2 regions of the Stenotrophomonas sp. YJH_SMC_106-19 genome follow, and region 2 is predicted to be linked to the other one. Evidence: riboswitches for the same ligand, from Rfam matches in the RefSeq annotation. Region 2 holds a riboswitch; the other holds the start of a gene.
What was found. A riboswitch is a leader RNA that binds a small molecule or an ion and turns the genes downstream of it on or off. The one in region 2 is predicted to bind glycine.
Positions count from the first base shown of each region.

Region 1: linked by a shared signal. The riboswitch ahead of gcvP (aminomethyl-transferring glycine dehydrogenase) and the one ahead of AC5P5M_RS05805 (trimeric intracellular cation channel family protein) in region 2 are both predicted to bind glycine.

Region 1 covers NZ_JCAFRQ010000001.1:622,844-633,583, reverse strand. Annotated here, with positions in the region: gene AC5P5M_RS02895 (catalase) at 1-1,861, opposite strand, end outside; gene AC5P5M_RS02890 (AraC family transcriptional regulator) at 1,975-2,685, shown strand; gene AC5P5M_RS02885 (amino acid permease) at 2,768-4,138, shown strand; gene AC5P5M_RS02880 (VOC family protein) at 4,239-4,649, shown strand; gene gcvP (aminomethyl-transferring glycine dehydrogenase) at 4,733-7,600, opposite strand; glycine riboswitch at 7,663-7,765, opposite strand; gene AC5P5M_RS02870 (multidrug effflux MFS transporter) at 8,067-9,293, shown strand; gene AC5P5M_RS02865 (hypothetical protein) at 9,406-9,795, shown strand; gene AC5P5M_RS02860 (M2 family metallopeptidase) at 9,901-10,740, opposite strand, start outside.
Region 2 covers NZ_JCAFRQ010000001.1:1,294,862-1,305,601, forward strand. Annotated here, with positions in the region: gene AC5P5M_RS05775 (primosomal protein N') at 1-1,557, shown strand, start outside; gene AC5P5M_RS05780 (glutathione S-transferase family protein) at 1,617-2,237, opposite strand; gene AC5P5M_RS05785 (NYN domain-containing protein) at 2,344-3,138, opposite strand; gene AC5P5M_RS05790 (NAD(P)/FAD-dependent oxidoreductase) at 3,258-4,538, shown strand; gene AC5P5M_RS05795 (hypothetical protein) at 4,605-5,015, opposite strand; gene AC5P5M_RS05800 (GIY-YIG nuclease family protein) at 5,153-5,428, opposite strand; glycine riboswitch at 5,468-5,557, shown strand; glycine riboswitch at 5,571-5,676, shown strand; gene AC5P5M_RS05805 (trimeric intracellular cation channel family protein) at 5,759-6,376, shown strand; gene AC5P5M_RS05810 (3-deoxy-7-phosphoheptulonate synthase) at 6,574-7,647, opposite strand; gene AC5P5M_RS05815 (hypothetical protein) at 7,905-8,165, opposite strand; gene AC5P5M_RS05820 (hypothetical protein) at 8,626-8,982, shown strand; gene AC5P5M_RS05825 (DNA alkylation repair protein) at 9,042-9,776, opposite strand; gene AC5P5M_RS05830 (MarR family winged helix-turn-helix transcriptional regulator) at 9,773-10,273, opposite strand; gene AC5P5M_RS05835 (serine hydrolase domain-containing protein) at 10,440-10,740, shown strand, end outside.

The DNA of each region.
Region 1 (10,740 bases), 670 kb from region 2:
CGCTGAGCACGATCGCGACCGCATCGAACACCGCCGATGGAGTCCCCGCCAGTTGCCCGTCGGCCGCTTGCAGCTTGCCGTTGCTCAGGGTGGCGCCGCCCACCTTGGGAGCCACCAGCTTCACCGCGGCGCCGGCCTTCTCGGCGGCCTTGCGCAGGCTGCTGATGACACCGGCATCGGAGCCTTCATCAAACAGGATGCCGATGCAGCGCCCTTGCAGGGTGGGTTTGTTGCGGCCAATCACGCGGACTTCCGGTGCGGGGGGCATGTCCTGTGCCGGCGTAGCAGTGGGTGCCGGGTCGGGCAGGGTGGGCAGCGCCAGTCCTTCCGCCACCCGCTGCGCGAGGGTTTCGTCGATGTTGCGCAGGTGGCTGACGGTACGCACGCGCACTTTGGGCGTTTCCACCTTGGACAGCTCGAATACCAGGGCCGAGGCCAGATGTGCCTGCTCGGGTGCTTCCAGGCTGCGGAAGAACATCCGTGCCTGGCTGTAATGGTCGGCGAAGCTCTCGGCACGCGTGCGCCCCTTGCGGCCGTCATCCGCGCTGGCATGGCTGCGGAATCCGGCCGGTGTCTCGCGCGGGCTGTCGTCCTCCAGCGAACTGGGGTCGTAGGCCACGCGGCCCTTGGGCACCTGCATCTGCATATGCCCATCGCGCTGGTGGTTGGCAAACGGGCACTTTGGCGCATTCACCGGGATCTGGTGGAAGTTGGGTCCGCCCAGGCGGATCAGCTGGGTATCCAGGTAGGAGAACAGCCGGCCCTGCAGCAGCGGGTCGTTGCTGAAGTCGATGCCGGGCGGCACGTTGGCCGGGCAGAAGGCCACCTGCTCGGTTTCGGCGAAGAAGTTGTCCGGCCAGCGATCCAGCACCATGCGCCCGATCACCTTCAGCGGCACCAGCGATTCGGGAATGATCTTGGTCGGGTCCAGGTGATCGAACGGAAATGCGTCGGCCTCCTCTTCCGTGAACAGCTGCACGGCCAGTTCCCATTCGGGGAAGTCGCCACGCTCGATCGCCTCGAACAGGTCGCGCCGATGGAAATCGTTGTCCGCGGCCTGCAGCTTCAACGCCTCGTCCCACACCGTGGACTGGATGCCCAGCTTCGGCCGCCAGTGGAATTTGACGAAGGTGGAGTCGCCGGCCTCGTTCAACAGGCGGAAGCTGTGCACGCCGAAGCCTTCGATCATGCGCAGCGAGCGTGGAATGGCGCGGTCGCTCATCGCCCACATGATCATGTGCATCGATTCGGGCATCAACGAAATGAAGTCCCAGAACGTGTCGTGCGCGCTCGCTGCCTGCGGGAACGCGCGGTCCGGTTCCATCTTCACCGCATGCACCAGGTCGGGAAACTTCATTGCGTCCTGGATGAAGAACACCGGGATGTTGTTGCCCACCAGGTCCCAGTTGCCTTCAGGGGTGTAGAACTTCACCGCGAAACCCCGCACGTCGCGGGGGGTGTCGACCGACCCGGCACCGCCGGCCACGGTGGAAAAGCGGGTGAACACCGGAGTCTTCTTTCCGACTTCGCCAAGGATGCGCGCACGGGTGTACTTGGCCAGCGAGTGAGTGAGTTCGAAATAGCCGTGCGCGGCGCTGCCGCGGGCATGCACGATGCGCTCCGGGATGCGCTCATGGTCGAAGTGGGTGATCTTCTCGCGGAGGATGAAGTCCTCCAGCAGGGTGGGGCCTCGTGGGCCCTGGCGCAGCGAGTTCTGGTTGTCGGCGACGGGGATGCCCTGGGCCGTGGTCATCGGGGGGTGCGTGCCGCCGGCGTGCAGGTGCAGTTCGTCGCCGTCGCCACGGCGATGGTCGGGGGAGGGGGCGGGTGCGCGCTTGCCGGAGGGCTTGCTGGCGGCCATGGGTCCAGGTCCTGTAGCGGGGAAGTCAACCTCTACCCTCGCGCGCCAGACGTTAAGCCCCGGTCCCGCGCAGGTGATCGCGCGGACAAGGGCGCCTCGGCTATGCTTGGCGCATGCGAGTCGAGCCTGCCGACATCGAAGCCCTGTTCGACGCCATCCCGGACGTGCTGTTCTTCATAAAGGACCGCCAGGGCCGTTACACCCACGTCAACCAGACCATGCTGCGGCGGCTGGGCCTGCGCGCGCGCAAGGACGTGATCGGGCGTACCGCGGCCGAGATCTACCCGACCGGCCTCAGTGCGGACTATGTCGACCAGGACGCACGCGTGCTGTCCGGCGAGGTGATCGAGAACCTGATGGAGCTGCACCTGTTCGCCAACCGCGAGCCGGGCTGGTGCCTGACCTGCAAGCGGCCGCTGGTGGTCGACGGCAGCATCGAGGGCCTGATCGGCATCTCGCGCGACCTGGGCCAGAAAGACAGCCTGGGAACCCAGTACGAGCAGCTGCGGCTGGCCCTGGCCCATCTCAACGCGCATTACGCCGAGAACGTGCGCATGCAGACATTGCTGGACATCACCGGGTTCTCGCTGTCCAAGCTGGAGCGCAGCTTCCGCAAGGTGTTCCAGATGACCCCGCAGCAGGTGCTGACGCGGCTGCGGATCCAGATGGCCATGCATCTGCTGCATGGCGACGACAGCATCGCCTGCATCGGCCAGGCCTGCGGGTTCAGTGACCAGAGCGCGTTCACCCGCAAGTTCAAGGCCGAAACCGGTTTCTCGCCGCGCGCCTACCGCGCCCGCATCGGCGAGCCGGCGCTGGCCTGAGCGGCCTGCTGCACTGTGCCTATCCCCACAGGCGCGGGACAGGGTAAGGTGACGCCCCTGTAGCCGCCGCCCACTCCTGCCGATGCCCGCCAGCCCCGTTACGCCTGCCTCGCCCTCCCGCCTGGGCCATTCGCTCAAGCCACGCCAGCTGATCATGATGGGGTTGGGCAGCGCCATCGGCGCGGGCCTGTTCCTGGGGTCCGGTGTGGGCGTACAGGCGGCCGGCCCGGCGGTGCTGGTGTCGTACCTGGTGGCCGGCGCACTGGTGATCATCGTGATGAACGCACTGGGCGAAATGGCGGCGGCCAAGCCGACCAGCGGCGCGTTCTCGGTCTATGCCGCCGACGCCATGGGCGCCACGGCAGGGGCGACTGTCGGCTGGCTCTGGTGGGTACAGCTGGTGATCGTGATCGCCGCCGAGGCCGTGGGAGCGGCGGGCCTGCTGGCCACGGTCTGGCCTGCCATTCCGGTGCCGATGGCCGCCCTGGCGTTCATGCTGTTCTTCACCGCGATCAACCTGCTGGGGGTCAGGAATTTCGGTGAGTTCGAGTTCTGGTTCGCCATTCTCAAGGTGGTGGCGATCCTGGCGTTCATCGCCATCGGTTTCGCGCTGCTGATGGGCTGGCTACCGCAGGTGACCTCTCCGGGACTGAGCAACTTCACCGCACACGGCGGTTTTGCACCGCAGGGCCTGGCCGGTATCGGCGCAGCCCTGCTGGTGGTGGTGTTCGCCTTCGGCGGCACCGAGATCGTGGCCGTTGCCGCGGCCGAGACCGAGGATCCCGAGCGCAGCATCGCCCGCGCCATCCGCACCGTGGCCTGGCGCATCCTGGTGTTCTACATCGGCTCGCTGAGCGTGATCATCGCCGTGGTGCCGTGGACCAGCGAAGCGCTGAAGTCGCCGTTCGCCGCGGTGCTGGATGCGGCCCGCATTCCGGGGGCGGGCACGGCCATCACGCTGATCGCAGTGATCGCCCTGCTGTCGGCCCTCAACGCCAACCTCTACGGCGCGTCGCGGATGATGTATTCGCTGGCGCAGCGCCGCGAGGCACCGGCCGTGCTGGGCTGGACCGACCCGCGGCAGGTGCCGGTGATCGCCGTTCTGGCCAGCGTGCTGTTCGGGTTTGCCGCGACGGTGATGGAACTGCTGTTCCCGGACAAGGTGCTGCCGGTGCTGCTGAACATCGTCGGCTCGACCTGCCTGCTGGTGTGGACGCTGTCGCTGCTTTCTCAACTGGTGCTGCGCCGCCGTGCGGACCGCCTCGGCTCGCGCCTGCCGTTCCGCATGGCCGGTTTCCCGTGGCTGACCTGCTGCGCCCTGGCGATCCTGGCACTGATCTTCGGCCTGCTGCTGAGCGAGGCGCATACGCGCCTGCAGTTCCTGTCGATGGTGGCCCTGACCGCCACGATCGCGGCCGGCAGTGCCATCGCGCGCCGCATGCGCGAGGCCTGATCCGTACAGCCGAGCGTGGGCTTGGCTCTACAGCGGGCATACATTCTGCGTGCCATCCTGTTCGCGGGGCCGTCATCGGCCCGCTGAACTGGAGCACCCCATGCTGCGCAGTCGTCCGTTCCTGATGTTCACCGGCCAGGCCGAGGCGGCCCTGGCCCTGTACGCCGAGGCGTTCGCCGATTTCCGGCTGCTTGCCCTGCAACGCCATCCCGACGGCGCAGGGGCGGGAGTGCCCGGCCAGGTGCGGCAGGCGACCTTCATGCTCGGCGGCACCAACTATCTGTGCTTCGACAGCCTGGATGTGCACGACTTCACCTTCAGTCCGTCGATCTCGCTGTTCGTCGAGTGCGGTGGCGCCGAACAGTTCGAGCGCGCGGCGCGCGTGCTGGGCGAGGGCGGGCACTGGCTGATGCCGGTGGGCGACTACGATTTCAGCAATCGCTACGGCTGGGTGCAGGACCGGTTCGGTGTGTCCTGGCAGTTGAGCCTGGGGCAGATGCCGGATCCGTGATCGGTTCAGCCGCTGCGCTCGCCGGGCATGGCCCGGCGCTACCGTAAACGAAAACGGCCCGCTTGCGCGGGCCGTTCCGTCAATCACGCTTCGACTTCATCGTCCTTGTAGGCGTCGACCGGGATGCAGGCGCACATCACGTTCTTGTCGCCGTAGACGTTGTCGACGCGGGCCACCGGCGGCCAGTACTTCTGCAGCTTCAGGCTGGGCAGCGGGAAGGCGGCCAGCTCGCGCGGGTAGGCGTGGGTCCACTCGCTGGCCGTCACCGCAGTGGCGGTGTGCGGCGCGTTCTTCAGCGGATTGTCCTCGCGGTCCAGGCGGCCATCCTCGATCGCACGGATTTCCTCGCGGATCTGGATCATGGCATCGATGAAGCGGTCCAGCTCATGCAGCGACTCGCTTTCGGTGGGCTCGACCATCAGCGTGCCGGCCACCGGGAAGCTCAGCGTCGGCGCGTGGAAGCCGAAGTCGATCAGGCGCTTGGCCACGTCCTCGGCGCCGATGCCGCTGCTCTTCTCCAGCGGGCGCACATCGAGGATGCACTCATGCGCCACCAGGCCGTTGCGGCCGGTGTACAGCGTCCTGAAGTGCGGCGCCAGGCGCTTGGCGATGTAGTTGGCATTGAGCTGCGCGACCTGGGTCGCCTTGCGCAGGCCCTCGCGGCCCATCATCGCGATGTACATCCAGCTGATCGGCAGGATCGAGGCGCTGCCGAAGCTGGCGGCGCTGACCATGCCGACGGGGCCGTTGTCACCCAGCTTGCCCGGCAGGAACGGGGCCAGGTGCGCCTTGACCGCGCACGGGCCGACGCCCGGGCCGCCGCCGCCGTGCGGGATGCAGAAGGTCTTGTGCAGGTTCAGGTGGGAAACGTCCGAACCCCACTTGCCCGGCTTGGCCACGCCGACCAGGGCGTTCATGTTGGCACCGTCGGTGTACACCTGGCCGCCGTGCTTGTGGATGATCTCGCAGATCTCGACCACCTCCTCCTCGAACACGCCGTGCGTGGACGGGTAGGTCATCATGATCGCGGCCAGGCGGTCGCTGTACTTCTCGGCGTTGAGGCGGATGTCCTCGACATCGACATTGCCGTTGGCATCGGTCTTGGTGACCACCACCTTCATGCCGCACATCTGTGCCGAGGCCGGGTTGGTACCGTGGGCCGAATCCGGAATCAGGCAGATGTCGCGATGCTCCTCACCACGCGAGCGGTGGTAGGCGCGGATCGCCAGCAGGCCGGCGTACTCGCCCTGTGCACCCGAGTTCGGCTGCAGGCTGACCGCATCGTAGCCGGTGCATTCGACCAGCATCGCTTCCAGCGACTCGATCAGTTCCTTGTAGCCCAGCGCCTGGTCGGCCGGCACCAGCGGATGGATCTGCGAGAACTCCGGCCAGGTCACCGGGATCATCTCGGCGGTGGCGTTGAGCTTCATGGTGCACGAGCCCAGCGGGATCATCGTGCGGTCCATCGCCAGGTCCTTGTCGGCCAGTGAACGCAGGTAGCGCAGCAGTTCGTGCTCGCTGTGGTGCGTGTTGAACACCGGATGGGTCAGGAACGCGGACTGGCGCAGCAGCCCGGCCGGCAGCGCGTCGGCGGTGCTGGCATCCAGTGCATCCACATCGGCTTGGGCACCGAAGACGGCGGCCAGCGCGACCACATCGGCGCGGGTGGCGGTCTCGTCCAGGCTGATGCCGACCGAGTCGCTGTCGATCGCGCGCAGGTTGTAGCCGGCGGCGCGCGCCTTGGCGTGGATCTCATCGGCGTGCACACCGGTGACGTGCAGGGTGTCGAAGAAGTCGCCAGCAACCTGCACGCCGGCCTTGCGCAGTGCGGCGGCCAGGATCGCGGCCAGGCGGTGGGTGCGGCGGGCGATGCGGGTCAGGCCTTCCGGACCGTGGTAGACAGCGTACATCGAGGCCATCACCGCCAGCAGGACCTGTGCGGTACAGATGTTGGAGGTGGCCTTCTCGCGGCGGATATGCTGCTCGCGGGTCTGCAGGGTCAGGCGGTAAGCCGGGTTGCCCTGCGCATCGATTGAGACGCCGATCAGGCGGCCGGGCATCGAGCGCTTGTAGGCGTCACGGCAGGCCATGAACGCCGCGTGCGGGCCACCGAAGCCGAACGGCACGCCGAAACGCTGGCTGTTGCCGACCACGATGTCCGCGCCCCATTCGCCAGGTGCGGCGAGCAGGGTCAGCGCCAGCAGATCGGTGGCCACGGCGACCAGGCCGCCGCGTGCATGCACGGCCTCGACCAGTGCCCGGTAGTCGGCCACCTGGCCGAACGTATCCGGGTACTGCAGCAGCACGCCGAAGCTGTCCGCTTCCAGCGCTTCGGCCGGGGTGCCGACGCGCAGCACGATGCCCATGGGCTCGGCGCGGGTGCGCAGCAGCTCCAGGGTCTGCGGGTGCACGGCATCGTGCACGAAGAAGGTGTCCGACTTCGACTTGGCCGAACGCTTGGCCAGGGTCATCGCTTCGGCCGCTGCGGTGGCTTCGTCCAGCAGCGAGGCGTTGGCGATCTCCATGCCGGTCAGGTCGGCGCACAGGGTCTGGAAGTTGATCAGCGCTTCCATGCGGCCCTGCGAGATCTCTGCCTGGTACGGGGTGTAGGCGGTGTACCAGGCCGGGTTTTCCAGGATGTTGCGCAGGATCACGTTCGGCGTGTGGGTGCCGTAATACCCCTGGCCGATGAAGCTGCGCAGCACGGTGTTCTTGTCGGCGATCGCGCGGATCTTCGCCAGCGCCTCCACTTCGGTGATCGACTCCGGCAGCGCCAGCGCTGCCGGCGACTTGATCTTGGCCGGCACGATGGCATCGGTCATCGCATCCAGCGACGCGTGGCCGACGACGTCGAGCATCTGCGCGATCTCGGCGTCATTGGGGCCGATATGGCGCTCGACGAACGCACTGTGGTGCTCGAGCTCACGCAGGGAAGGGGTGTTCTGGGACATGGCGAAGGATCCGTCAGGAAAGGGCACACGCACGGGCACAGGCCGCCGGATGGCGGGCTGCGGGGCGCCCCTCTGTCCTTTTGCCTGAGAGTTTGGAAGCGCGGCTGGCCGCAGCTTCGTGCCCCTTCGGCGCCGGATCGAACCGGTCTCTCCAGAGTTGTGTTGCGGGTGGTATCGGGCCTGAGCGATTACGGGCGTTGCGCCTTCGGCAGCGGTGTTCCGCTTCTCCCACCGTGTTGCCCGCCGATTATAGCCGGTTATGGCCTGCTGCCGGGGCCGCCCGGGCAGGGCCTGCGCCTGAATGGCCGATGGCCCGGGGCGTCCGTTTTGTGCGGTGCTGCATGGCATCGGGCGCATTCCCCGCCTATCATGGGCGGATACCCGAATTCATCTGGCGCCGTCCCTGCTGCAGCGGGACCGGCGCCCGCCGTGCGTGCCGCGCATGGCCTTGCCGGACACCGTTCACATGACCGCCGCTGTTGCTCCGTCCACCCGTCGCATGGCCCTGCTGCTCGCGGGCCTGGCCATGTTCGGCCCGTTCTCCATCGACACCATTTTCCCGGCCTTCCCGCAGCTGGCCCAGCGCCTGGCGGTGGATGAGGTGGCCGTCCAGCAGACCATCAGCGTCTACCTGCTGTTCTATGGCCTGATGAGCCTGGCGCACGGGCCGCTGTCCGATGCCTGGGGCCGCAAGCGGGTGATTCTCGGCGGCCTGGTGGTGTTTGCCGGGGCCTCGGTCGGCTGCGCGCTGTCCACTGACCTGCCGACCCTGCTGGCGTTCCGCGCGCTGCAGGGCCTGTCGGCGGGCGTGGGCATGATCGTCGGCCGCGCGGTGATCCGTGACCTGTACCACGGCCATGACGCCCAGCGGTTGATGAGCCAGGTCTCGATGCTGTTCGGCATCGCGCCGGCCATCGCCCCGATCATCGGTGGCTGGATTCTGCTCAGCGGTGCCGGCTGGCCGCTGATCTTCTGGTTCCTCGTGGTGTTCTCGCTGGTGCTGCTGGTGGCCACCGCGCGCTTCCTGCCGGAAACGCATCCGCCGGAGGCGCGGGTACCGCTGTCGCCGCGCGCACTGCTGCGTGACTATGTGCGCATCGGCTTCAACCCGCGTTTCCTGCGCCTGGCACTGGCCGGCAGCATCGGCTTCGGCGGCATTTTCCTGTACATCGCGTCCGCGCCGGTGTTCGTGATGCAGCACCTGCATCTGGGCGAAGGCGACTTCGCCTGGCTGTTCATTCCCACCATCGGTGGCATGACGGCCGGCGCGTTCCTGTCCGGGCGCATGGCCGGGCACACCACGCCGACCCGGCAGGTGACCATCGGCTTCTCCCTGTGCGCGCTGTCGACACTGCTCAACGTCGGCTACGTGGTGCTGGCGCCGCAGTTCGCGCTGCCGTGGGCGGTACTGCCCATTTTCCTGGGCGGCATGGGCATGGCGCTGATCTTCCCGATCCTGGCGCTGGCCGTGCTCGACATGTATCCGCACCAGCGCGGCCTGGCCTCGTCGCTGCAGGCCTTCGCGCAGCTGATGGTCAGCACCGTGGTGGCCGGCGTCGTGTCGCCCCTGCTCAGTGCCAGCCCGCTGCATCTGGCGCTGGGCCAGGCCGGCTTCTTCGCCGCCGGGTTTGTGTTCTGGTACTGGGAGCATCTGCGCGAGCGCACCGCCCAGGCGGCCTGCACGGAGGCGTGAGCCCACGGCGGCGACGGCTCGCGGGCTGCGCCGCGGCGCGCGCCAGGCGACGTGAAGCGGCGCAACGGCCGGGGTGCGTTATCCTTGCGCCCCCCACGCAGCGGTAGCGCCCATGTCCATCTCCTCCAAGATCCGCCGCGACCAGCGCCGCCGCAAGGAAGCGCAGGCCGCCAGCCGCGCCGCTGCGCAGGCTTCGCCCGTGGAGCCGCATGCCGAACTGCGTGATGCGCAGCGCACGCTGCTGGCAGGTGTCGTGCGCCGCGATGGCGAGTGGGTGCTGGGCATGGATGGCCGTATCGCAGGGCATAGCGAGAGCGCCGCGCAGGTACTGGCGTTGATCATGCAAGCCGGTGAACTGCACGAGCGCAACGGTACGCCGGTGCGTCTGATGTATTCCGACGCGCTGCGCGATGCCGCGCAGGCCGAAGCGCAGGCACAAGGGCAGACGTTCGAGGAATTCAAATCCGCGCTGGCCGCGCAGCTGGCCGCGAAGAAGGGGTAGCGCCGGGCCATGCCCGGCGAACGCAGCGGTGCGATCAAGGCCGCCGGGCATGGCCCGGCGCCACCGGAACGAAAGGGGCGGATCCTCGCGGATCCGCCCCTTTTCTCATTTCGCCACCGGGGCCGCAGCGCTGGCCTGCCAGCCGCACATCTGGCCTTCGTTCTGCTGCTTGAGCCACTCATTGACCGGGCTGAAGTACTCGATCATCGGGCCGGCATCCAGCTTGTCGGTGCCGGTCAGCTCCTTCAGCGTGGCCTGCCACGGCTGGCTGGCGCCCTTGCTGAGCATCGCCCAGTACTTCTGGCCGGCTTCCTTGTTGCCGTAGAAGGTGCACTCGTGCAGCGGGCCCTTGTAACCCGATGCATCGCACAGGCCCTTGTAGAACTGGAACTGCAGGATGCGGGCAAGGAAGTAGCGGGTGTACGGCGTATTGCCCGGCACGTGGTACTTCGCGCCCGGATCGAAGAACTCCTCGCCGCGGGTGCTGGCCGGGGCAACGCCCTGGTATTTGGCCTTCAGGTCCCACCATGCCTTGTTGTAGTTGTCGGCGGTGATCGATCCGTCAAACACGCCCCAGCGCCAGCGGTCGATCATCAGGCCGAAGGGCAGGAATGAAACGCCCGACAGCGCCATGCGCATCTGCGCGTTGATCACGGCCTCGCGGCTTTCCTGCGGTGCGTCAACGAGACCGATCGAATTCAGGTACTTGGGCGTCATCGCCAGCACGATCGTGTCGCCGATTGCTTCGTGGAAGCCATCGTTGGCGCCGCCCTGGAACAGGGGCGGCAACGGGTTGTAGGCCAGGTCGTAGTAGATGTGGCCCAGCTCGTGATAGATGGTGGTGAAGTTCTCTTCGTTCGGCTTGATGCACATCTTGGTGCGCACATCGCCTTCCATGTTCATGTCCCAGGCGCTGGCGTGGCAGACCACGTCACGGTCGTCAGG
Region 2 (10,740 bases):
ATCAACGCCGCGGAGGGGTTCCAGCCCTTCCTGCTCGATGGGGTGACCGGCAGCGGCAAGACCGAGGTCTACCTGCAGGCGATCATCCACTGCCTGGCCCAAGGCCGGCAGGCGCTGGTGCTGGTGCCCGAAATCGGACTGACGCCGCAGACCCTGGCGCGTTTCCGCGGCCGCCTGGGCATCGCCGTGCATGCGCTGCATTCGGGATTGAACGACAACGAGCGCGCGCGCGTCTGGGCAGCCGCCTCGCGCGGCGAAGCGCGGGTGATCGTCGGCACCCGCTCGGCGGTGTTCACGCCGCTGCCGCAGGCCGGCCTGCTGATCGTGGACGAGGAACATGACGGCAGCTACAAGCAGCAGGACGGCATCCGCTACCACGCGCGCGATTTCGCCCTGGTGCGTGCCAAGGCGCTGGGGGTTCCGGTGCTGCTGGGCAGCGCGACACCGTCGCTGGAAACCCTGCACAACGCCTATGCCGGTCGTTACCTGCACCTGCGCCTGAAGCAGCGCGCCGGCGACGCGCGGCCGCCACGCGTGCGCATCCTGGATGTGCGCAAGCGTCCCCTGCAGGACGGTCTCTCGGCCGAAGTGCTGGCCGGCATCGGCGAGCACCTGCAGCGCGGCCAGCAGGTGCTGGTGTTCAAGAACCGGCGTGGTTACGCACCGGTACTGCTGTGCCATGACTGCGGCTGGACGGCGCCGTGCCAGCGCTGTGATGCGCCGATGACCGTGCATGGCGGCGGCCGTCGCCTGCAGTGCCATCACTGCGGTGCGCGGCAACCGGCGCCACTGGCCTGCCCCGCCTGCGGCAGCCTGGCCCTGCAGCCACAGGGAATCGGCACCGAGCGGCTGGAGGAGCACCTCACCGCCGCCTTCGCCGAGTACCCGGTGGTGCGCATCGACCGCGGCACCACCGCCCGCCGCGATGCGCTGGAACAGCAGCTGGCCAAGCTGGGGGACCAGGCCGGCATCCTGGTCGGCACGCAGATCCTGGCCAAGGGCCACGATCTGCCCAGACTCACGCTGGTGGTGGTGGTCGGCATCGACGAGGGCCTGTTCTCGGCCGATTTCCGCGCCAGCGAGAAACTTGCGCAGCAGTTGATCCAGGTCGCCGGCCGCGCCGGGCGCGCCCGCGATTCGGGCGAGGTGTGGCTGCAGACCCACCATCCGGGTCATCCCCTGCTGGAGACGCTGGTCAACGGCGGCTACCACCCATTCGCGCAGGCCGAACTGAACCAGCGGCAGGCCGCCGGCTTCCCGCCATTCGCGCATCTGGCACTGATGCGTGCCGAAGCGCAGCAGGTGGAGCACGCCAACGCGTTCCTGCTGGCTGCACGGCGACTGCTGGGCGAACAGGCGCTGGTGGAGGCGTACGGACCGATGCCGGCACCGATGCCGCGCCGGGCCGGCTACCAGCGCACGCAGCTGCTGCTCTCATCGGCACAGCGCCCGCCTCTGCACGGCGTGCTGGCGCAGCTGGTACCGCAGCTGTATGCCTTGCCGGAAGCCCGCAAGGTGCGCTGGTCGCTGGATGTGGATCCGACGGATCTGTATTGAATGCAAGCGGAATCCGCCGGGCATGGCCCGGCGCTACCGTTACCGCGCGCGATTCCCGCTTACGTCAGCGGTGACATCACGCCGCGCTGGTAAGCGGGTCGCTCACGCAGCCGGGCGTACCACTCGGCCAGGTGGGGCAGGTCCGGACGCTGGATCGGCAGTTCATACCAGGCGTACACCAGTGAACCCAACGGGATGTCGCCCATCGCGAATGTCGCGCCCGACAGCCACGGCTGCGTGGCCAGCGTCGCGTCGGCCATCGCCAGGTAATCGGCGGCGCGGACGATGGCAGCATTGATCCGCGATTCATCGCGGTCTGCCGGCGCGGTGCGCATGATGCCCCAGATCAGATCGCTGTACAGCGGCGCCATCCGCGAAGTGCTCCAGTCCATCCATTTCTCGGCCTGTGCACGTTCCATCGGATCCTCGGCGTACAGTGTCCCCAGCGCGTAGCGCGCGCTCAGGTAGCGCACGATGGCGTTGGACTCCCACAGCGGCAGGCCCTGGTCCTCGATCACCGGCACCAGGCTGTTGGGGTTCATCGCCAGGTATTCCGGCGTCTGTGTGCCACCGTGGCTGCCGCCCACTTCGATGGACTCGTAGGGCAGGCCGATCTCTTCGGCACACCACAGCACCTTGCGGACGTTGCTGGAATTGCGACGGCCCCAGATCTTCAACATGCGGGTATTCCTTGCGGGCAATGCGAGCGGCAACGATACGCCTGATCGGTGTACATGTGGGCGTGCGGAATGATGCGCGGGGGCGTCGGCCGGGCATGGCCCGGCGCTACCGGTTCTTCTTCGGCAGCGCGCGCACGTAGGACGACTTGCCATCCTTCTTCAGTTCGAACAGACCGATCGCCGCCAGCAGATCACTCAGCTTTCCATAGCCATAGTTGCGCGAATCGAACGAGGCCTGGTTGGCGATCTGGCTGCCCACCGGCCCCAGGTGCGACCAGCCGTCCTCGCCTTCCGCGGCGGACACGGCGCGGCGCAGCATCTTCACCAGACGTGTATCGCTGCGCATTTCCGCGCCGCTCTTGCGCGGGCGCACTTCGTCGCCGCTGCCCGTTTCACCGGTGGCCGGCTCGATGGCACCCGGCTCTGCCGTGCCCTGTTCCACTTCCGGCACGCTGGCATGGGCCTGGCCCAGTGCTTCCAGATAGGTGAATTTGGAACAGGCATTGACGAAGGGTTCCGGCGTCTTCTTTTCGCCGAAGCCATACACCTTCACCCCGTCGGTCAACAGGCGCATCACCATTGGAGTGAAATCAGCATCGCTGGAGACGATGGCGAAGCCGTCGAGGTTGCGCGCGTACAGCAGGTCCATCGCATCGATCACCATGGCCATGTCCGAGGCGTTCTTGCCCTTGCTGTAGGCGAACTGCTGGATGGGCCGGATCGCGTACTCGTGCAGCACCGCCTCCCAGCCTTTCAGCCGTGGGCTCTTCCAGTTGCCGTAGGCACGGCGGACATTGGCCACGCCGTAGCGGGCCACCTCCGCCAGCACTTCGTCGATCTTCGATGCGGGCGCGTTGTCGGCGTCGATCAACAGGGCGATGCGCTTTTCCGGTTCGCTCATGGGCCTCTCGCTGGCGGTTGCCTGAATCCGAGTATCGCCGATCCGCGCGCACGCTGACGTGACAGGCCGCCGCCGTGCGAAGATGCCGGACGGTTCCCCATGCCCCCTGGAGTGAGTCGATGAGTCGTGAGCGCGTTCCCCACCTGGTCGTTGTCGGCGGCGGTTTTGCCGGCCTCTGGGCCACCCGTGCGCTGGCACGCGAACGCATCCGCATCACCCTGGTCGACCGCCGCAACCATCACCTGTTCCAGCCGCTGCTGTACCAGGTGGCGACCGCAGGCCTGTCAGCGCCGGACATTGCCGCACCGCTGCGCCACATCCTCGGCCACCAGCGCAACGTGGAAGTGCGGCTCGGTGAGGTCGTGGCCATCGACAGGCAGCTCCGCCAGGTGCGGCTGGCCGACGGCAGCACGCTGGACTACGACAGCCTGCTGCTGGCTACCGGCGCCACTCACGCCTACTTCGGCAACGACCAGTGGGCCGATGATGCGCCCGGCCTGAAGACCCTCGACGATGCCATTGCCCTGCGCCGCAAGCTGCTGCTGGCGTTCGAGCGCGCCGAAGCCGAACCGGACCCGGCCAGGAAGGCGGCGTGGCTCAGCTTTGCCGTCGTCGGCGGCGGCCCGACCGGCGTCGAACTGGCGGGCACCCTGGCCGAGATTGCACGCCATACGCTGCGCAATGAATTCCGCCACATCGATCCGGCCAGCGCCAAGGTGCGCCTGGTGGAAGCCGGTCCACGCGTGCTGTCCTCGTTCCCGGAAGTGCTCTCGCTGAAGGCGCGCCGGCAGCTGGAAAAGCTGGGTGTGGAAGTGCTGACCGGAACGCCGGTGAGCAACATCGACAGCCAGGGCTTCACGCTGGGTGACCAGTTCGTGCCGGCGCGCACCGTGGTGTGGGCGGCCGGCGTGGCCGCCTCGCCGCTGGCGCGCACGCTGGACGTGCCACTGGACCGTGCCGGGCGCGTGCAGGTGCAGCCGGACCTGACCCTGCCCGGGCATCCGGAACTGTTCGTGGCCGGCGATCTGGCCGCGGTGAACCAGGCCAACGGCAAGCCCGTGCCCGGCGTAGCGCCCGCCGCCAAGCAGATGGGCAAGTACGTGGCCGAGGTCATCCGTGCACGCCTGCACGGCAGGCCGGAGCCCGGGCCCTTCAAGTACGCGGACTACGGCAACCTGGCCACCATCGGCCGCATGGCCGCCATCGTGCACCTGGGGCGCCTGCAGCTGTCGGGCGTGCTGGCCTGGTGGTTCTGGCTGGCCGCGCACGTGTTCTTCCTGATCGGCTTCCGCAACCGCATCGTGGTGCTGCTGAACTGGGCGGTGGCGTATTGGAGCTACCAGCGCAGCGCACGCATCATCTTCGGCGATGACCAGGATGACCGCCGGCCGAAACGGTAGTGCAGGTCTGCAACGGGGTCAGATCCCTTTCCTGCGGAAAGGGATCTGACCCCACATGGTGTGAACCTACTGCTGCATCAGGCCCATTTCGTCAGCACTCACCTGCATATACATGAACGCAGCGGCCTCGTCGGACATTGACTGCCCCGGCGGAAAGCTGTCGAGCCACGCGGTGATACGCGCATGACGGTCTTTCAATGCATCGCCCATCGCTTGCTTCTCCGCGTCAGTGGCACGTTCCTGCATCTCGCTGCGCAGCAGGTCATCGCCGATGCCCCATTTTTCGGCGAGCGGAATCAGATCGACCAGTTCGGCCGGCACCAGATCGCGGCGTAAACGGGGCGTATTCGGAGCGGTCAGGCCACGCTGCGAGGCCAGCTCGGCGGCGGTACCGATCTGCCCGTGCTGAAGCGGCGACGGCGGTGCCGGTGTCTGCGTGCAGGCCTGCAGGGCCAAGCAGAGGGTCAACAGCAGCATCCAACGGACCTTCATCGGATCGATCCCTGTGTCGATGGTCGCAGCGATAATCGCATGGTCAGAGTTCCTGTCGTCGCATGTTGTGAATGTCCTGAACCTAGTGATGGCGGAGGGCCGGAGCCGAGCACGGCCCGTCTCTAAAGAATTCCCTCGGTCGGCGCCTGCAACCACGCCAGCTTGCGCTCGCGCGGCAGCTGTTTGAGCTGCCACTCGGCGCGCGAGGCGGCGGAGCGGTCCGGGTACTCGCGCACGGCCAGGATGCGCAGCGGCGGACGGGCCCGGGTGTAGCGCGCCCCCGTACCGGCGCGATGGGCGGCGAAACGCGCGTCCACGTCGGTGCTGATGCCAGCGTAGTAGCTGCCATCGCGGCATTCGAGCAGGTACAGGAACCACGGGCGGTGGGACGGGGCCATGCCGGGATTATGCCGTGCTGCACCGCAGCGGATATACTGCGCGCGAATGCAGGAGAGAGGCGCCGCGCTGGCGCCCGCCGAAGGCGCAGGCTCCCATGATCGCTCAGGCCGGTGGGCTGGAATCCCACCAACCATGCATTCGACTCGCCGAGCTGGAGAGAGGTCACCGGGCATGCCCGGTACGATCCGCCGAAGGGGCACGCGGCCTACGCCGCTGAACTCTCAGGCAAAAGGACAGCGGGAGCGGCACCGGTCATCGTCATCCCGTCATTGCGCAGGCAATGGCGGCGTCCGCGCATGGCCGGCCCCACCGCGTCCGGAGCCTGTTCCATGTTGCTGTCCATCATCTACCTGATCGCCATTTCCGCCGAAGCCATGACCGGCGCACTGTCCGCGGGACGCCGCCGCATGGATCTGTTCGGCGTGGTCATGATCGCCTGCGTTACCGCGCTCGGCGGTGGTTCACTGCGCGACATCCTGCTTGGCCATTATCCGCTGGGCTGGGTCAAACATCCCGAGTACCTCGGCTTCACCGTGTGCGCGGCGCTGATCGCCACCTGGGTCGCACGCTGGATGCACCACTTCCGCCGCACCTTCCTGGTGCTCGACGGCCTGGGCCTGATCGCCTTCACCCTGATCGGTTGCTCGATCGCACGCGAGGCCGGTCATGCCACACCGATCGTGCTGATCGCAGGCATGCTGACCGGTGCGTTCGGCGGCGTGCTGCGCGACATTCTGTGCAACGAAGTGCCCCTGATCTTCCAGAAGGAGCTGTACGCGATCATCGCGCTGCTGACCGGCGCCGCCTATCTGCTGCTGCTGCACTGGAACGTGCCCGATGCCACGGCCATCCTGTGCTGCCTGGCGGGCGGCTTCGCCCTGCGCCTGCTGGCGATCCACTACCGCTGGGAAATGCCGAAGTTCGTGTATCACGACGAAGTGCATTGAACGATGGCGTGTTCGCCGGGCGTGGCCCGGCGCTCCCCTTCGTGCCCTGCACCACCCCGGCGATGGACCTGGCGCTGTCGCTCATGCGCAGCGCCAGGCGCATCGCCGGTGCGGACGGGCCGGTCTCCAACTCCGACCGGCCCTGATCGCGGCCGCACCCCCGCAGGCGCTGGCCGCCATCCACACACATGCCGCGCTCAGGCGGCTTCTGACACCGTCACTTCGCGACGGGCGCGCACGGCCGCAGCCAGTCGCTCCAGCACCGTCACGGTGGTGTCCCAGTCGATGCAGCCATCGGTGATGCTCTGCCCGTAGACCAGCGGCTGGCCTTGCACCAGTTCCTGCCGGCCTCCCACCAGATGGCTCTCGATCATCACGCCCACGATGCGCTGTTCGCCGTCCTCCAGCTGAACGGCGATGTCTTCGATCACCTTCGGCTGGTTTTCCGGCTTTTTCAGGCTGTTGGCATGGCTGGCATCGATCATCAGCCGCGTCGGCAGCCTGGCCTTGGCCAGTGCCTGGCAGGCGTCGGCCACGCTGGCCGCGTCGTAGTTCGGCTGCTTGCCGCCGCGCAGGATCACATGGCAATCCGGGTTGCCGGTGGTCGAAACGATGGCGGTGCCGCCCTGCTTGGTCACCGACAGGAAGTGATGCGGGTTGGAGGCCGCGCCGACCGCATCGGCCGCGATCTTGACGTTGCCATCGGTGCCGTTCTTGAAGCCCACCGGGCACGACAGGCCGGAGGCCAGTTCGCGGTGCACCTGGCTTTCGGTGGTGCGTGCGCCGATCGCGCCCCATGCCACCAGGTCGGCGATGTACTGCGGCGAGATCACGTCGAGGAATTCAACGCCGGCCGGCAGGCCCAGCTTGTTGATGTCGCGCAGCAGGCCGCGGGCAATGCGCAGGCCCTTGTCGATCCGGAAGCTGCCGTCCAGGTCCGGGTCATTGATCAGGCCCTTCCAGCCCACCGTGGTGCGCGGCTTCTCGAAGTACACGCGCATGACGATCTCGAGCTCGCCGGCCAGCGCGTCGCGCAGCGGCTTCAAGCGCTGTGCGTACTCGATGGCCGCATTCGGATCGTGGATCGAACACGGGCCGACCACGACCGCCAGGCGATCATCGCGGCCATGCAGGATCTGGTGCAGGGCCGCGCGCGAAGCACTGACGGTGTCGGAGGCTTCATCGTCACACGGCAGCATCGCCAGCAGCTGGGCAGGCGGTGTGAGCGGTTCGATGGTGCGGATGCGCAGGTCGTCGGTATGGGGGGGCATGGGGGAGGTCTCCGGTACGTAGGGGGTCCCCAGCGAGGCGGCATGAAAAAAGCCGCCAGGTTCGCTGGCGGCTTTCGGGAATGCGTCTGAAGCTTTCTTCAGGGTGAGCGCAGTCCTTCCTCCGCCAGTGGCTTCGGAAAGTAATACCAGTAAAAGCGGGTAGCGGCTGCGTTCATGGGGTGTATTGATAGCACAGCTTCTGCGCAGCACAAAATGTTTCATCCGCAACTGGGGAAGCGGTTCAGCAGCACGACGATCTAGCGGCTGCCATGCACTTCCACGTCCAGCAGCAGGCCCTCGTGGATATCGGCCCAGCGCTCCAGCACCTGATCCAGCTCCCGCCTCGCCTCCTCCAACTGCTCGGGGTTGAGCAGGGACCGCGCCGTGTAGAGATCGGAGACCAGCCGCCGCAGTGTCGATTCCGGTATCGCCACCGAGGGCCCGTCCACATCCGGCAACTGCAACGCCGGGGTGTCGCCGGGAGGGCCGAACAGCGTGACCTGGAGCGTGCTCTGCATGATCGACTTCCCTGCGGGTGGACGTGGGCAATGCACTGTTTACCGCGTCCGGATGACCGGCGCATGTGCCGATGTGCGGATCGATCGTGTCGCGACTGGACCGATGGTGCCACCGCGTTGAGATCTTCCTTCCAAGCTTCCCACCCTTCGGCCCGGAAGGGGCGTGCAGGCGATCGATGCGCGGTTATACGGGCAATGGCATATGCGATACATGTGCTCAAGATGGTTTGCCACCGGAAAAGGGTGGCCGGGTCGGCAAAGCCCGAGGAGATGTTGTTTACGCTTGTCAGCCGGCGTCGCCTTGGGCGGCGCCGGCTGGCAATCCGTCCGCGTTCCATGGCGGGCGGTGCGTGGGGGCGCTTGCGCCCGCCGGTATCAGCATCTCCCGGTCTTTGCCGCCACGTACCGTCCGCCACCTCTTCCGGTGGCGGTGTCGTCTGTCCTGTACGGAGCACACGCCATGAACACACCACACGTTCCCTTCCCCGGTGCCCACCCCGATCCGGCCAATGCCGATCAGGCGCCGTTCGATCCCAACAGTCTGGTCGCCCACCTGCAACGCATCGGCAGCGGTGCGGCCGCCGATGGCCAACCCTGGCCCGAGCGCCATCCAGCGAACGGCCGACGCATGATGCTGGCCGATGCCGATGGCGCACTGGCCGGCCTGCGCATCGTGCAGGAGGTGCTGCTGGCCGCCGAACGCTGCCGCCAGAATGCCGCGCCCGAACATCACGTGAGCGACCGGGTGATGGAAGGGTTGATGCTGGCATCCCTGGGGCTGGCCACGCATGCGGCCGAACGCCTGCAGCCCCACTAGCCGCGTCCGCGCAATGTGACCGGGCCCGATGGCCCGGTCATGGGCCGGCACCCGCCGGATCACAGTGAACGCAGTGCGCGCCTGCGGATGTAGGCGTTGGCAGGGCTGTCGCGCTCGCGTTGCCAGCGTGTGCACAGGTCACGCAGCCACTGCGGCTGGGTCTTCCCGGCATCGTTGAGCCAGTTGCCGACGGAATCCTGCACATAGCGTTCGGGATCATCAGCCAGTGCCTCCAGCAGCGAATGCGCGTGTTCGGGATGCTGCTTGAAAAGAGCGATGTGCGCCGCCCAGACGCCACGGGGACGCAGTGCTTCACAGGCAAACCGGCGCAGATGCGCGGACGGTTCCTGCGTCCACGGCTGCAGGCATTCAAGCGCCAGCAGTGGCCCGGCAACGATGTCGGTGCGCAGCGCCAGCCACGCCCATTCGCGCACGCCGAAATGCGGATCATCGGCCAACGGGCGCATCTTCTCCAGCTTCACCGGCAGGGAGGCGGTGGCATCGCCACCGATCAGGTAGCAGGCCCAGCCGCGCACGGTGTCGGATGCATGCGACTGCCACTGTGCAGGATCACCCTGCCTGGCCTCACGCAACAGCGTTGCCGCCAGAACCATGCGCTGGGTAATGCCTTTGCTGGCGGCATCGCGCATGCATTGAATGGCAGTCTCCGGCAGCACCGCAACGGTCTGCAGCAACACCGCGAAGTCCACGGCCAGACATTCCGCCAGATGCGTGCTGGCGGCTGCCCCGGTATCCAGCTGATGCTTTCGCGCCGGGCTGATCGCTGCGCTCACTGCAGGTCCTTCCGTCTGCCGCCGGTGTGCTGCCACACCTTGGCCAGCAGCTGTGAGAGCTGCACCTGCTCGGCAGTGTCCAGGCCGTTGAACAGGCCCGCGATCCACTGCGTGTGCTGATTGAAGAGGTCTTCGGCCAGGCGCTTGCCCTGCGCGGTCAGCACGATCTGCAGGCGACGACCATCGTCCGCATCGCTGCGCCGCTGCAGCAGACCTTCGCACTGCAGGCCATCGAGCAGGCCGCTGATGGTGGCGCGGGTGACGCCGGCGCGCTCGGCCAGCGCATGCGGCGACAGTGTGCCGCCGGCACCGTGCAGCAGGAACAGCACGATGAAGCGGCCCTCACTGAGCCCGTGCGGTGCCAGCCGGCTGGCGCAGTCGCGATCGATCGCCGAGGACAGCGACAGCAGCTGGAAGCACAGATGCAGGAGGGCGACATTGGCGTGGCCACGTCGCCGGGCCTCATCCAGAAGGGCGCCATGTTTTGCCTCAAGCACGGTGATTTCCAATATGTTTAGGTGCCTAATCATATTCATGACGGGATGGAGCGCAACACCTACGGGGCCTGCCGCCGGGCCCGGCCGGGCGCACTCCTCGCGCAGGGGGCTGCAAGCAGCCGAAGCTGCGGTAGCATCGCGCCACGTCCCGCCAGGAGTTCCACGCATGCGCCGTGCCGTCCTGCTGTTGCTGACGCTGTTCCCCGCCGCCGTAATGGCCGCTCCCCCTCCCGTGCCCTCCCCGGCCCGGATCGATGCCGAAGCCAAGCGCCTGATGCAGGTCGCCCACGTCCGCGGGATGGCAGTGGCCGTCGTCGACGGTGGCAAGGTCGTGCACGTCGCCGCCTATGGCGAGCGCAACGCTGCCGGCGAACCGCTACAGACCGACACGGTGATGTATGCGGCATCGCTGACCAAGATGGCCTTCGGCCACCTGATCGCGCAGCTTGCACAGGACAAGGTGATCG